3 linked regions of the Labrenzia sp. VG12 genome follow. The protein of the gene in region 2 interacts with the protein of the main gene of each other region in a pairwise test. Links are inferred from orthologs where the notes say so. Each region holds a gene or a part of one and is shown on either strand. Other genes may lie near its edges.

Evidence for each region.
Region 1: the proteins of CHH27_RS09005 (region 2) and cyoB interact in binary tests that used the Escherichia coli proteins (3 or more experiments, as listed by UniProt). The link is inferred for Labrenzia sp. VG12 from one-to-one orthologs.
Region 3: the proteins of CHH27_RS09005 (region 2) and dnaE interact in binary tests that used the Escherichia coli proteins (3 or more experiments, as listed by UniProt). The link is inferred for Labrenzia sp. VG12 from one-to-one orthologs.

What each region holds. Positions count from the first base shown.
Region 1 is NZ_CP022529.1:1,747,849-1,750,918, reverse strand. The notes cover bases 7-3,006. They hold cyoB (cytochrome o ubiquinol oxidase subunit I), read left to right. Parts: upstream 7-486; coding sequence 487-2,526; downstream 2,527-3,006. Other genes in these bases: cyoC (cytochrome o ubiquinol oxidase subunit III), read left to right, coding at 2,538-3,006; cyoA (ubiquinol oxidase subunit II), read left to right, coding at 7-487. In the rest of the region: more of cyoA, read left to right, coding at 1-6; more of cyoC, read left to right, coding at 3,007-3,070. UniProt on the Escherichia coli protein: Cytochrome bo(3) ubiquinol oxidase is the terminal enzyme in the aerobic respiratory chain of E.coli that predominates when cells are grown at high aeration.
Region 2 is NZ_CP022529.1:1,925,039-1,927,910, forward strand. The notes cover bases 41-2,842. They hold CHH27_RS09005 (aminotransferase), read right to left. Parts: upstream 2,130-2,842; coding sequence 951-2,129; downstream 41-950. Other genes in these bases: CHH27_RS09000 (asparaginase), read right to left, coding at 41-913; CHH27_RS09010 (SPFH domain-containing protein), read left to right, coding at 2,237-2,842. In the rest of the region: more of CHH27_RS09000, read right to left, coding at 1-40; more of CHH27_RS09010, read left to right, coding at 2,843-2,872. UniProt on the Escherichia coli protein: Shows aminotransferase activity with methionine and histidine as substrates, and to a lesser extent also with phenylalanine.
Region 3 is NZ_CP022529.1:1,490,356-1,494,430, reverse strand. What follows is about bases 7-4,011. They hold dnaE (DNA polymerase III subunit alpha), read left to right. Parts: upstream 7-307; coding sequence 308-3,811; downstream 3,812-4,011. Other genes in these bases: CHH27_RS06830 (VOC family protein), read right to left, coding at 3,833-4,011. In the rest of the region: more of CHH27_RS06830, read right to left, coding at 4,012-4,075. UniProt on the Escherichia coli protein: DNA polymerase III is a complex, multichain enzyme responsible for most of the replicative synthesis in bacteria. This DNA polymerase also exhibits 3' to 5' exonuclease activity. The alpha chain is the DNA polymerase catalytic subunit.

The sequences.
Region 1 (3,070 bases), 180 kb from region 2 along the record:
GAAGTGGCTGTTTCTCTACCCGGAACTGGGCACTGCCAGTCTCAACGAACTGGCCTTTCCAGCCGATCGGCCGCTCAGCATCGAAATTACATCCGACACGGTGATGAATTCGCTGATGATCCCGGCCCTTGGCGGTCAGATTTATGCCATGGCCGGCATGCGCTCCGAGCTCAACCTGATTGCCGACGAGCCGGGCGTCTTCATGGGCCGCAACACCATGTATTCCGGAGACGGCTTTTCCGACCAGCATTTCAAGGCCCATGCCATGAGCGAGGCCGACTTCAAGGCCTGGAGTGGCAAGGCTGGTGGCAGCGGTTCTTCTCTGGATGCGGCCACCTACGCGGAGCTGCACAAGCAGAGCATCGCCGATCCGGTTACTTATTACAGCAGCTACGAGACGGACCTCTTCAAGACGATCTTGAAAAAATATGCGCCGGTCTCAGCGCCGGCTCATCAGGGCCATGCCGACGGCGAGGGGGATTCATAATGCTGGGACGTCTGACCATCGATGCCCTGCCGTTCTATTCCTGGGTGGCCATGGGCGGCGCGCTTGTCACGGTGGGCGGCGGTGTCGTCGTCTTTCTGCTGATAACGTATCTGCGCGCCTGGAAGGTGCTCTGGACCGACTGGCTGACCAGCGTCGATCACAAGAAGATCGGCATCATGTATGTGGTGCTGGCACTGGTCATGCTGGTGCGCGGGTTCGTTGACGCCATCATGATGCGAGCCCAGCAGGCGATTGCGCTCAACAGCGAGGGCTATCTGCCGCCGGAGCATTTTGAACAGATCTTCTCGTCCCACGGCACGATCATGATCTTCTTCGTGGCGATGCCGTTCCTGACCGGTCTGATCAACATCATCGTGCCGCAGCAGATCGGTGCCCGCGATGTTGCCTTTCCCTTTCTGAACTCCGTCAGTTTGTGGATGACCGCTGCCGGGGCCGCGCTGGTGCTGGTGTCGCTGGTGATCGGCAAGTTCTCGCAGGCCGGCTGGACGGGTTATCCCCCGTATTCCGGCATCGAATACAGTCCCGGTGTCGGCGTCGATTACTGGCTCTGGGCCCTGATCGTCAGCGGTGTCGGCTCGACGCTGTCGGGCATCAATTTCATTGTCACCATCGTCAAGAACCGCTGTCCGGGCATGACCTTCATGCGCATGCCGCTGTTCACCTGGACGGCGCTGTGCATTTCTATCCTGATCGCCTTTGCCTTTCCGGCGCTGACCGTTGTTGCCGCCCAGCTGACGCTGGACCGGACGCTCGGCTTCCACTTCTTCACCAATGGCGATGGCGGCAACATGATGATGTACGCCAATCTGCTCTGGATCTGGGGTCACCCGGAAGTCTACATCCTGATCCTGCCGGCTTTCGGCATCTTTTCCGAAGTGGTCGCGACCTTCTCGCGCAAACGCCTTTTCGGCTATGCCTCACTTGTCTATGCCACGGCCTGTATCGCGCTTCTGTCCTTCACCGTCTGGCTGCATCACTTTTTCACCATGGGCTCCTCGGCCAATGTGAACGCGGTCTTCGGCATCGCCACGATGATCATCGCAGTGCCGACGGGCGTGAAAATCTTCGACTGGCTGTTCACGATGTTCAGGGGGCGGATCGAGTATCACCCGTCCATGGTGTTCACCATCGGTTTCATGGTGACCTTCGTCATTGGTGGTGTCACCGGCGTGCTGCTGGCGCTGCCGCCCGCCGACTATCTGATGCACAATTCAACCTTCCTGGTCGCGCATTTTCACAACATGCTGATCCCCGGCGCCCTGTTCGGCTATTTCGCCGGCATGAACTACTGGTTCCCCAAGGCCTTCGGCTTCAAGCTTGACGTCAAATGGGGGCTGCGCTCGTTCTGGTTCTGGATCATCGGCTTCTATCTCGCCTTCATGCCGCTTTACGTGCTCGGTTTCATGGGCATGAGCCGGAGGATGGAGCACTATGCCGACCCGAACTGGCAGCCCTACCTTGTGGTGGCCGCGCTGGGCGCGGTCTGTGTGCTGATCGGCATCGTCTGCATTGCGGTCCAGCTGATTGTCTCTGCCCGCAACTGGGGCTCGGCCCGGGACGTCACCGGTGATCCCTGGAACGGCCGCACCCTGGAATGGGCAACGTCGTCGCCGCCCGCGCCCTATAATTTCGCAGTTCTGCCCGAGGTGCGGGATCTGGATGCGTTTCACGACATGAAAATCCGCGGGGAAGCCTACCTGCCGCCGGCAAGTTATGAAGACATTGTCATGCCAAAAAACACCTGGATCGGGCCGGTGCTCGGTGCGCTGGCCTTCGGTCTCGGCTTTGCCTTTGTCTGGTATATCTGGTGGCTGGTTGCGCTCTGTTTTGTCCTGTCGCTGATCTGCGTCGGCATCAGGGCGTCGGACGACAATTCCGAATATGTACTGCCCGCCGCCGACGTGGCAAAGATCGAGCAGGCAAGGCTGGCGCAGATCTCGCCGGCGGACATGCACGACATGCGTGAATTCGTGCCACGCGGGGCCGCCTCCGGCGCACCGCTGCCCGGATCGGTTTGAGGAGAGGCCGGATGTCCGTATCAGCCGTTCTGGAAGAAGAAGAGAAGAAGTCGCTGGAAGCCCGGGAATTCGGCTTCTGGATTTACCTGATGACCGACGCAATCATTTTTGCGTTGCTGTTTGCGACCTATGTGGTTCTGTCTAAGAACTCCGCCGCCGGGCCGACCTCCAATGAATTGTTCGACCTGCGGCACACGGCCGGGGAAACGGCGCTTCTGCTGATTTCCAGTCTCACCTTCGGCTTTGCGTCGATCGCCCAAAGGGCGGGGAACCAGACCCACGTGGTGCGCTGGCTGATCGTGACGCTGCTGCTCGGCCTTGGGTTCCTGGCCATGGAGATGGTCGAGTTTCAGGGCATGATCGCCAAGGGGGCGGGGCCGGATGTGTCCGGGTTCCTGTCGGCCTTTTACACGCTGATCGGCACCCATGGTTTGCATGTCGCCTTCGGCTGCCTCGGCATCGTGGTGATGATTGGCCAGATCCAGGTCAAGGGCCTCACTCAGCCGGTGCGTTCCCGGGTCTTCCGGTTGGGGCTGTTCTGGCA
Region 2 (2,872 bases):
CTTCCTCGTCATTCAGGTCGAGCATGGCTTCCAGAACCGTTGCCATCATCACCTCGGCCGCACGCGTTGCGCCATCATCGCATTTCAAAGCGATACCGAAACCGAGCTCGGGAACAGCGCCGCAGAAAACACCTTCTGCCCCGGTTTTCACGAAGACGCGGCCGCGAAAGGTCTCCATCACCCTGGTGCAGAACCGGTCGGCACCGGCAACCATATAGGGTTCGTTGATACAGGCGTCATAGACCCGTTGCGCAGCATCGGCGCGCAGGGGCTCGAGCCCCTCGCCGGTGCCAAACGCCGCAAACGCACGGGCAAAGTTCTGCATCGGTGACGCATAGGTCGGTATGGAACAGCCGTCGACGCCACAGACATCTTCAGACAGCTTGTCGCCCGTCATCTGCTCAATGGCGAGTTTGACCTCTCGTTGAACCGGGTGGCCCGGCTCCACATACCCCTTGGTGTCAACGCCCATTACCCTGGCAAGCCCAAGAAAGCCCGCATGTTTGCCGGAGCAATTGTTGTGCAAGCCGCAAGGTGTCTCATCGTCCAGGATCAGTCGGGCGGCATCTTCCATGCGTTTCGGCCACTGCGGACCGCATTCCAGATCGTCCTCGGTGAGGCCGGCTTTCATCAGCATCACCCGCGCCGAATTGGCATGGATCTCTTCGCCGTTATGCGAGGCGCAGGCCAGAGACAATTCGGCGTCCGTCAAATCGAGCGCATCGGCCGCACCGGATTCCACCAGCGGCAGGGCCTGAAGGGCCTTGATCGCGGAGCGCGGGAAAACACGGGCTTCCACGTTGCCAATCGCGAAAACAAGTTTCCCCTGCGTGTCGACCACGGCAACGCTGCCCCGGTGAAGACTTTCGGTGAGGTTGCCTCTCGTGACATCGACCAGAGCTGGATTGTCCATGTAATTTCTCATTTCAGACGACTTGCATGATGACAGGCTAGGCGGATTCGGCGCGGTCGGCAGTCAAAAATGCCGACAGGCGCGCCAGGGCTTCGTCAATGACCTCTTCCCTCTTGCAGAAGCAGAACCGGATAAAGCCCGTCGGCGCGTCTGAGCCATAGAAAGCCGAAACGGGAACGGCAGCAACACCCGCATCTCGCACCAGCGTCTCGCAGGCTTCCACATCCGTTGCGCCAAGCCCCAGCCCCGCTATGCCGCAGGTCAGGAAATAGGTCGCCGCGCAGGGCAGAACGGAAAAGCCGAGCGCGGCCAGGCCGGCTGCCATACGGTCCCGCTTCGCGGTCAGGTCGCCGGCAAGACCGGAGAAATAGCTGTCGTCCTTGGCAAGCCCATAGGCCACCGCCTTCTGCAGGTTGGGCGGCGTGGTGAAAGTCACCCACTGGTGCGCCTTGGCGATCGGGTCCATCAGCGCCGCCGGACCGGTCACATAACCGACCTTCCAGCCTGTCAGTGAAAACGTCTTGCCCGCGGAGCCGATCCGCACGGTCCGCTCGCGCATGCCGTCAAAGCCCATGAGCGGCAGGTGCCGGGCACCATCGAACACCAGATGTTCATAGACCTCGTCGCAGATGGCATAAACATCGTGTTCGACGCACAGGTCGGCAATCAGCTGCAACTCGCTTTCGGAAAACACCTTTGCCGTCGGGTTCATCGGGTTGTTGATGAGAATGGCCTTGGTCTTTTCTGAAAATGCCTGCCTGAGCGCCTCCCTGTCGAGACCCCAGGTGGGTGGCGTCACGCGCACACGGACGGGAACGCCGCCAGCCTGCTTCACCAGCGGCAGATAACAGTCGTACAGCGGCTCGATCAGGACAACCTCGTCGCCGGGCGACACCAGCGCGAACAGGCAGTCGGCCAGTGCTTCGGTTGCGCCGGATGTCACCATGACTTCAGAGCCCGGATCGACGTCCAGACCATAAAAACGCTTGTTGGCATCGGCGACGGCCTGTCGCAACGCGGGCAGACCGAGCATGGGTGGATACTGGTTCGGGCCGGCGATCAGCGCCTCTGCGGCAACGCCCCGGATGTCTTCGGGTCCATCCACATCCGGAAAGCCCTGACCGAGATTGACGGCCTCGTGCGCCATGGCCAGGCGGGACATGGTTTCAAACACGGTCGTGTCGATGCCGGTAAAGACCGGATTGGTCGGTTTCATGTTTCCTCCCGGGCCTGTTTTCGCCGGTTCTAATCCTCCACCGGTGGTCCGTCGAGCGAATTCCGCGCTCCCCGTGGTCAAAAACCCGGAAATTCCGGGCATCAGATTTGACACAGCCCGCTCGCAGCGATCTGATGAAACCCGGGTCTGAAGTCATGCGGGAGGTCGCTGCAATGCTCGGTGTGATCGTTGGAATTGTCGCAATCGTTCTGGGTGCAGCCATCATGTTGCGCAAGACAGCTGCTCCCTCCGGCGGACACAGGCTCCTGCGGGTTTTTGCCAGCCGGTTCATGGGCATCGCCCTGGTCCTGGTCGGCGCATTCATGCTGCTCTCCACCTCCTTCATCTTTGTCGATGCCAACGGTGTCGGTCATCTGAAACGCATTTACGCCTTCAAGGAACTTCCCGAGGGCCGCATCATCGCGCTTGACGGCGAAAAGGGCCCGCAGGCGCAGATCCTCGGACCGGGCTTCCATTTCATTCCGCTGGTGCGCGTTCTTTACGACTTCGAGGAATGGGAAGTCGTCACCATTCCGGAGGGCTATTATGGCCAGCTGACCGCACTGGACGGCGCGGCGATGCCATCCGGCATGTTCATGGCACCGGCCATACCGGATGAAAGCGTCGGCGACATGCTGAAGGCTGACAGTTTCCTGACCAAAGGCGGCCTGCGCGGCCCGCAGGAAACCGTGCTCAAACCCGGACAGTATCGCCTCAACCGCTATCTGTTTGATGTGCGTCTC
Region 3 (4,075 bases), 430 kb from region 2 along the record:
TAGTCCCCTTACGCAAGGCATAAAGCTTGGAGGACGACATGTTCCATATCGCTCGTGATTTTGCCGCATTCGGGTCTCTCGTCTGCTTCTGCACCACGCTCGCCGTCTGGGGCGACGTGCTGTTTTCCGTTCACTAAGATCCTGCCGTTGTCTATGAGCGTGCTTCCGAGGCGCTCCTTTCGCCGTGCCACGTGCAAGAGCTTGCCGGTGAAAAGAACAGCGGGGACGACGGCTCTGTCATCTCGACAGACGTCCATGAAACAGCTTCACTGAAAAGCTGATTCCTGGAAGATGTCGTAGGTGCGCTATGTCCGGCTCTGTTGCCGATCCTTCTCGTGAAAATGGTGCCGGTGTGCCTGATGGCGGTGGTCAGGCGGGGCCGGGCTATGTCCATCTGAGAGTGCACTCGGCATTGTCGCTGCTGGAAGGCGCGCTGCCGATCAAGAAACTTCTGGATCTGGCGGCGGCTGACAACCAGCCGGCCCTGGCGATTGCCGATACGAACAATCTCTTTGGTGCTCAGGAGTTTGCCGGCAAGGCCTGGGGAAGTGGCATTCAGCCGATCACGGCCTGCCAGCTGTCGGTGTTCTTTGATGATGGTCTGGAAGGCGCGCGCAAGGGAGAGCCTGTCCTTGCGGATGTTGTCGTGATTGCCATGACGGAAGCCGGTTACGGCAACCTCATGGAACTGACCTCGCGGGCCTTCCTGGATACAGAGACCGGTCTGCGGCCCCATGTTTCGGCGCAGTATCTCCTGTCCAAGTCCGATGATGTGATCGTGTTGACCGGAGGCGTCTCGGGACCTGTCGGCGCGGCCTTGCTGGCGGGCCGAAAGGACCTGGCCGAGACCCGGCTTCGAACCCTTGCAGACGCGTTTTCCGGCCGGTGTTACGTCGAGATCCAGCGTCACGGCATGGAAGCCGAGCGCAAGACCGAGGACGCGTTTCTGGCCCTTGCCTATGAGCTTGACCTGCCAATCGTTGCAACCAACGAGGCGTTTTTTCCCAAGCGTGAGGACTATGAAGCCCACGACGCCCTGATCTGTATATCCGAAGGGCGGGTTCTGATAGAGGATGACCGGCGCAGGCTGACGCCGGAACACTATTTCAAGAGCCGGGCCGAAATGTGCGCACTGTTCGCGGACCTGCCGGAGGCTCTGGCGTCGACGGTCGAGATTGCCCGTCGCTGCAGCTTTCGCCCGCTCAAGCGGGCACCGATCCTGCCGCGTTTTGCAGGCGCCGATGCTGATCCGGAAGAAGCGGAACGCGCGGAATCGGCCGAGCTGATGCGCCAGGCCCGCGAAGGCCTGCAGGCGCGTCTTGATGCCCACGGCCTGGCGCCGGGGCTTGAGGAAAAGGATTACTGGGAACGGCTGGACTATGAGACCGGCATCATCGAACGGATGAAATTCCCGGGTTACTTCCTGATCGTTGCCGACTTTATCAAGTGGGCGAAGGCACATGACATCCCGGTCGGGCCGGGTCGCGGTTCCGGTGCCGGGTCGCTGGTGGCCTGGGCACTCACGATTACCGACCTGGACCCGATGCGCTTTTCGCTGCTGTTCGAGCGCTTTCTCAATCCGGAACGTGTGTCGATGCCGGATTTCGATATCGACTTCTGCCAGAGCCGGCGTGAAGAGGTCATTCGTTACGTCCAGGAAAAATACGGCCGCCAGCAGGTGGCGCAGATCATTACCTTTGGATCGCTTCAGGCCCGGGCCGTTCTGCGCGACGTTGGCCGCGTGTTGCAGATGCCTTACGGCCAGGTCGACCGTCTGTGCAAACTGGTGCCGGCAAACCCCGCCAATCCGGTCACACTGGGGCAGGCGATCGAGGATGAACCGCGCCTGCGCGAAGCGGCAAGGGAAGAGGAGATCGTCGAGCGTCTGCTCGGCATGGCGCAGAAGCTGGAAGGGCTTTACCGTCACGCCTCGACCCACGCGGCCGGCGTGGTGATCGGTGACCGCCCGCTGGAACAGCTCGTGCCGCTCTATCGCGATCCGCGGTCCGACATGCCGGTCGCCCAGTTCAACATGAAGATGGTCGAGGAGGCCGGGCTTGTTAAGTTCGACTTTCTCGGGCTGAAAACGCTGACCGTGATCGACACGGCCGTGAAACTGATCGAACGGCGCGGGATTAACGTGGATGTCGCCGGCCTGCCCATCGACGATCTGAAGACCTATGAACTTCTCGCGCGCGGCGAGACGTTTGGTGTGTTCCAGCTGGAAAGTCAGGGCATGCGCCGGGCCATCGCCGGTATGAAACCGGACCGGTTCGAGGACATCATTGCGCTTGTGGCACTCTACCGGCCAGGGCCGATGGAAAACATTCCGGTCTATAACGCGGTGAAACACGGCGAACAGGAGCCGGACTGCCTGCATCCGCTGCTGGAGCCGATCCTGATGGAGACGAATGGCATCATCGTCTACCAGGAGCAGGTGATGCAGATCGCGCAGGTTCTGTCCGGTTATTCGCTTGGTGAAGCTGACCTTCTGCGCCGCGCGATGGGCAAGAAGATTGCCGCTGAAATGGAAGTCCAGCGGGCGCGTTTTGTCGACGGCGCCGTTGAGCGCGGCATCAACAAGACCCAGGCGGGAACGATCTTCGACCTGGTGGCCAAATTTGCCAACTACGGCTTCAACAAGTCGCACGCGGCCGCCTATGCGCTGGTTTCCTATCACACGGCCTGGCTGAAGGCGAACCACCCTGTGGAGTTCATGGCTGCGTCCATGACGCTGGATCTCGGCAACACCGACAAGCTGGGCGATTTCCGCCAGGAAGCCCGGCGCATGGGCATCGAGATCGTGCCGCCGTCGATCAACAGATCTCAGGTCTATTTCGACGTCGCCGATGGCCAGATCCTTTACGCCATGGGCGCCATCAAGGGGGTCGGTGAGCAGGCGGTCGAACACATCGTCGAAGTAAGGGGCGACACGCCGTTCAAGAGCCTCGGGGATTTTGCGCGGCGGATTTCACCAAGGGCGCTCAACAAGCGTACGCTTGAAAACTTGGTGGCCGCCGGCGCCTTCGATGAACTGGAGCCCAGCAGAGCCAAGGTGTTCGAGGGCCTTGACCGGATCATGGGTCTGGCACAGCGCAGCGAGGAAAACAGGACGCTCGGGCAGGACGAGCTCTTTGGCGGCAGCGACAGCGAGGAACCGCTTCAGCTCGACGAGGTCCATGGCTGGACCAACGAGGAAAAGCTGCAGCGCGAACATGCAGCCATCGGCTTTTATCTCTCGGCACACCCGATCGACGAATACGCGTCGGTCCTGAAGAAGATGCGGGCGCAGCCCTGGACGCAATTTGCCGAAGCGGTCAAACAGGGGGCTTCTCACGGCCGGCTGGCCGGCACCGTTGTGTCGATGCAGGAACGCAAGACCAAGAGCGGCACACGTATGGGCATTGCCCGGCTCTCCGACGCCACCGGGCAATACGAGGCGCTGCTGTTCCGGGAGAAGCTGGAACAGTTCCGGGATGTGTTGCAGGCCGGGCGTTCGGTTATCGTTCTTGTGGGCGCGGACATGCGCGATGACGAGCCGTCCTTGCGCATCGAGCAGGTCGACCCGATCGACAAGATGGCTGCGCGGCTTCAAAAGAGCATGCGCGTCTTCGTGCGCGACGAGCGCCCGATCCAGAGCCTCGCCAAACAGCTTCAGGTGCGTGGTGAGGGCGATGTCACCGTGATCGTGCTTCTGGAGAACGGCGCGCGTGAAGTCGAGGTCAAGCTTCCAGGCAGATTCCGATTGTCTCCGGAAATCGCTGGGGCGCTGAAGGCGGTTCCGGGCGTTACGGACGTTCAGTTGGCCTGACGACTGCCGAGCGCCGGTTCGCTATTGGCCAGCAGCCCAGATGATTTCAAGACGGATGCCGCCGGGTTCGGCAAACATCATGTGCTTGCGCGGACCATTGCCAAGTGGTTCCGGGCCGAATTCGATCGTCACCCCGGGCCAGGCCTCTATCTTGCCGGCGAGTGCATTCAGATCGTCTTCCGTTTCGACTTCAAGGGCAACGTGGTGCAGGCCGATATTGGCTTTCCGGTCAAAATCCGTCTTCGGCGCTGTCCGGTCCGCCTG